Regions from separate parts of the Caloranaerobacter sp. TR13 genome, predicted to be linked through region 1. Evidence: riboswitches for the same ligand, from Rfam matches in the RefSeq annotation. Region 1 holds a riboswitch; the other holds the start of a gene.
The links. A riboswitch is a leader RNA that binds a small molecule or an ion and turns the genes downstream of it on or off. The one in region 1 is predicted to bind S-adenosylmethionine.

Region 1 (2,476 bases):
TACCAAGTACTAACGAAGGCAAAGCTTCTGGAATAAGTACTTTAAAAATGATTTGTGGGATTGTAGCTCCCATTGCTAAAGCAGTTTCTATAACTCCACTATCGACTTCCTTAAAGGAACTTTCAATAACCCTTGCTACAAAAGGAGCAGCTGCAATTGCTAATGGTATTATACTGGCTGTAGTTCCTATAGATGTTCCTACAAGGATACGTGATAGAGGGAAAACTAGAATCATTAAAATAATAAATGGGAAAGAACGACATACATTTATAACAGTACCTAGTACTGAATTTAATACAGGCTTTTCCCAAATGCCATTCTTTTCTGTAACTACTAGTAAAATACCTAGAGGGAAACCTAGGATTAGAGCAAATATTGTTGAAGCTGCTACCATATATATGGTTTCCCATAAGGAGGGAAAAAGTAATCCTATCAAGTTATCCATTCCATACTACCTCCAATCCGATTTTCTCTTTTTTGAGCCATTTGATTGCATTTTCTACTTCTTCATTTTTCCCATAAATTTGTATAAGCAGGGTCCCTATATTTGTTGTTTGTAATTCATTTATATTAGCTGATAATATGTTTATATCTACTGAAAAAAGTTTAATCAATTGAGATATAATAGGTTTTTTCACAACTTCTCCTAAAAGTTTTAATCGTATAACCTTAGAGCCAGAGGTTTTAGGGAAATTGATTTCTTCTTTATTATGTTGAATGTGTGAAACAAAGTCTTTAGCAGTTCTAGTTTTAGGGTTTGTGAATATTGTTTCAACTGTATCTAGTTCGATTATCTTTCCGTTTTCAATAATTGCAACTCTATCACAAATATCACGAATTACTTCCATTTGGTGTGTTATAAGAACTATTGTCAGACCGAATTTACTTTGAATTTCTTTAAGAAGTTTCAAAATAGATTTTGTTGTTTTAGGGTCAAGAGCAGAAGTTGCCTCATCACACAATAAAATATCTGGTTGATTAGCAAGAGCACGAGCTATGGCAACTCTCTGTTTTTGTCCTCCACTTAGTTGGGAAGGATATGCATTCATTTTATCTGAGAGTTCAACTAAAGATAACAGATTTTCTACTCTTTCTTTAATTTGTTTCTTGTTGTAACCTGAAATTTCAAGTGGAAAAGCTATATTTTCAAAAACTGTTCTTGAGTTAAGTAGGTTAAAATGTTGAAAAATCATTCCAATACGTTTTCTTATTTCTCTAAGTTCATGTTTATTTAAAACCGTTATGTCTTTTTTGTTAATGAAAATACTACCACTAGTAGGTTTTTCAAGAAGATTAATACAGCGAATAAGAGTAGATTTTCCTGCTCCACTCAAACCCATGATTCCAAAAATTTCACCTTTTTTAATTTCTAAATTGATATCTTTTAATGCATGTACTTTTTCGTTTTTACTTTCATATATTTTGCTGAGATTTTGAATTACAATCAATTACTTCACTCCTTTATCGGTTTAATGTGATAAACTAAAACAGTTATAATAATACCCCTTCTGTGGATAGAAGGATATTAAAAAAACCTCTTTCGGATGAAAGAGGCATAAAAAACTTATTTCTCTCTCTCATCTCTCGGTATATCTTATACCGCAGGAATTGGCACCTTGTGTTTTGAAACACAGGTTGCCGGGCTTCATAGGGCCAGTCCCTCCACCTCTCTGGATAAGAGCGTATTATTTATTTTTATCACTATAGTTTAAGATTCTAAATCATTTCATAGAGTTTGTCAATACTTTTTTTATGGTAAAATAGTTTATTAAAAAGAGTAATGAAACAAAGTTGTTTAAATAGCTTTGTTTCAGCTATTTAAATAAAATATAATCTATGATATACTAGAACTAGTGTTCTATACTTATAAGAATCAGTTGGAGGATACAAAAGATGAAGGGTAAGACGCATGTTATGCTAGGGATTGCAGCAGGAATTACTACTATTTCAGATTATTCTTTAGAAAGGGGTATTATTTTTATTTTTTCAACGGTATTAGGGTCTTTATTACCTGATATAGACCATCCCAAGAGCAAGTTAAATCAAAAGCTTCTTTTTAAGAAAAATAGAATATTTAAAATTATATTTTATATAACTTTAAGTTTTGGTTGTATTTATTTCGGTATAAGTTTAAACAGTAGGCTTTTAAAAATTTTATCTATAACTTTAGCATTTACAGGAATATCTCATCATAGAGGATTTACTCATAGTTTACTAGGTCTTTTACTGTTTTCAATGGTTGTTAAAATTTTAGCAATGAGATATAATTTAATTGATGTGTATAAAGGTTTCGTTATAGGCTATATTAGCCATTTGATTGCCGATTTTCTTACTAAAGGCGGCATAGAATTATTTTATCCATGTAGTTTTAAAATTTCATCTCCTTTTAATGTAAAAAGTGGTGGTGAAGAAGAACTTATATTAAAGGGTTCGTGTTTTTATTCGATTTATGTTTTACTTAAGATTATAGGAGTTT
Region 2 (2,476 bases), on a different contig from region 1:
ATGCTATATAATTTATATAGTTGGGTGCTGGGTACTAGGTACTGGGTGCTGGATTGAGGGAACAGGGGACAGGGGACAGGGGACAGGGAATAGGGAATAATGTAGAAAAAAACAGTTGTCTTTCGGTGCTCGCAGTTCGTCGTTCGAAATACAAACGGCGAACTACAAATGAGAGTTCGAAAAACAAGAAACTAAAAGCGAATAGTGAACGATGAATAACGAATAATGAACGGGGTGATGTATATGTTAGTGCAAACTTTAAAAGTTTTGAAGGATGAACTTATTGTAATGCTTGTTGCTGCTGCGCCTATTTTTGAATTAAGAGGAGCTATACCACTCGGAATAGCAATGGGATTTACCCCTTTACATAGTACAGTATTAAGTATTATAGGTAATTTAATACCTGTACCTTTTTTGCTTAAGTTATTAAATCCTTTATTCGATTATTTTGGAAGGACAAAGATGTTTGGTAAAATTGTTAACTGGATTAAGCAAAGGACTTTAAAAAGAAGTAAAAAAGTTGAGAAATACAGTGTCTTAGGATTATTTCTTTTAGTAGCAATACCATTACCATCTACTGGTGCTTGGACTGGATGTGTAGCAGCAACTTTATTTAATATAGATTTCAAATATTCTTTTCCAGCAATTGTGGCAGGTGTATTTACAGCTGGATTAATAGTTTTTATTTTAAGTAGTCAAGTTATTAGCTTCTTGTAGATAATTGGGGACTAGGTGCTAGATATAAAAAAGAAGACAGGGAACAGAGGACAGGGGACGGGGAACAGGGGATAGAAATAAGGGAACAGAGAATAGGGGACAGGGATAAAAAATTCAAAATAGAAAATGTAAAATTAGATTATAGTCGATGGTCAGTAGTTGATAGACTAAAAACTGTTGACCAAAAAATGAATATAGAAAGACCAATAATAGAATTTGTAGCAGAGAATTAATTCTCTGCTACTTATGAATAGTTAACATCAAATGACGAATTTTGAATATAAATGACAAAAAAATTGTTGACTTAGTTTGTAAGCTATGATATTATACTTTGAGGACAATTTAATAAAAATCTTGATACCTTATCAAGAGTGGTGGAGGGAATGGGCCCTGTGAAACCCGGCAACCGGTAATTAAAGTTACACGGTGCTAAGTCCCACAGAATGTAGATTCTGAAAGATGAGGTTATATCAGAAAATTACCTCTTCCTTTTGGAAGGGGATTTTTTTATATGAACATAAAAAACTAACAATTGCTAATAATAACCATATAAACTCTATCTATACTTAATGTTGAATTTAATATTTAACATTTAAAATTTAAAATTAAAAATTCATTTAGCATGGGAGGTATGAAGATGAGAAAATGGTTATTTACTTCAGAATCAGTTACTGAAGGACATCCTGATAAAATCTGTGACCAAATTTCAGATGCAGTGCTTGACGCTATATTAAAATCTGACCCAGAAGCAAGAGTAGCATGTGAAACATCAGTTACTACAGGTTTAGTTTTAGTATCAGGAGAGATTACAACTAAGTGTTACGTAGATATACCAAAAATCGTAAGAAAGACTATAGAAGATATTGGCTATACTAGAGCTAAGTATGGTTTTGACTGCGATACTTGTGCAGTTTTAACTTCTATTGATGAGCAGTCTCCTGATATTGCTATGGGAGTTAATGAAGCATTAGAACACAGAGAAGAAACAAATGATGAACTTGACTTAATTGGTGCTGGAGACCAAGGTATAATGTTTGGTTTTGCTTGCAATGAAACACCAGAACTTATGCCACTTCCAATATCATTAGCACACAAATTAGCAAGAAGATTATCAGAAGTTAGAAAGAATGGTACTTTAGATTACTTAAGACCAGATGGTAAAACTCAAGTTACAGTTGAATATCATGATGATAAACCTGTAAGAATAGATGCAATAGTTATTTCTACTCAACACAGCCCAGAGATAGATTTAAAAACTATTGAAAGAGATTTAAGGGAACATGTAATAAGAAAAGTTATACCAAGTAAATACTTAGATAGTGAGACAAAATACTATATCAACCCAACTGGTAGATTCGTAATAGGTGGACCTCAAGGAGATGCTGGTTTAACAGGAAGAAAGATTATTGTTGATACTTATGGTGGATATGCTCGTCATGGTGGTGGAGCATTCTCAGGAAAGGATCCTACTAAAGTTGATAGATCAGCTGCATATGCTGCGAGATATGTTGCAAAAAATATAGTTGCTGCTGGATTAGCAGATAAATGTGAAGTTCAACTTGCATATGCTATAGGTGTTGCTCATCCAGTTTCAATACTTGTAGATACATTTGGAACAGGTAAGATAGAAGAAAGCAAAATTGAAGAATTAGTTAAGAAACATTTTGACTTAAGACCTGCAGCTATTATAAGAGATTTAGACTTAAGAAGACCGATTTATAGACAAGTAGCTGCATACGGACATTTTGGAAGAACAGAT

Region 2: it holds a riboswitch for S-adenosylmethionine, as region 1 does, so the genes downstream of both, metK (methionine adenosyltransferase) here and TR13x_RS06355 (methionine ABC transporter ATP-binding protein) in region 1, are expected to answer to the same signal.

The regions. Positions count from the first base shown of each region.
Region 1 is NZ_JXLL01000006.1:50,573-53,048, reverse strand. Features, by position in the region: gene TR13x_RS06360 (methionine ABC transporter permease) at 1-445, opposite strand, end outside; gene TR13x_RS06355 (methionine ABC transporter ATP-binding protein) at 438-1,448, opposite strand; SAM riboswitch class I at 1,575-1,681, opposite strand; gene TR13x_RS06350 (metal-dependent hydrolase) at 1,894-2,476, shown strand, end outside.
Region 2 is NZ_JXLL01000024.1:10,730-13,205, reverse strand. Features, by position in the region: gene TR13x_RS10325 (small multi-drug export protein) at 244-717, shown strand; SAM riboswitch class I at 1,077-1,183, shown strand; gene metK (methionine adenosyltransferase) at 1,355-2,476, shown strand, end outside.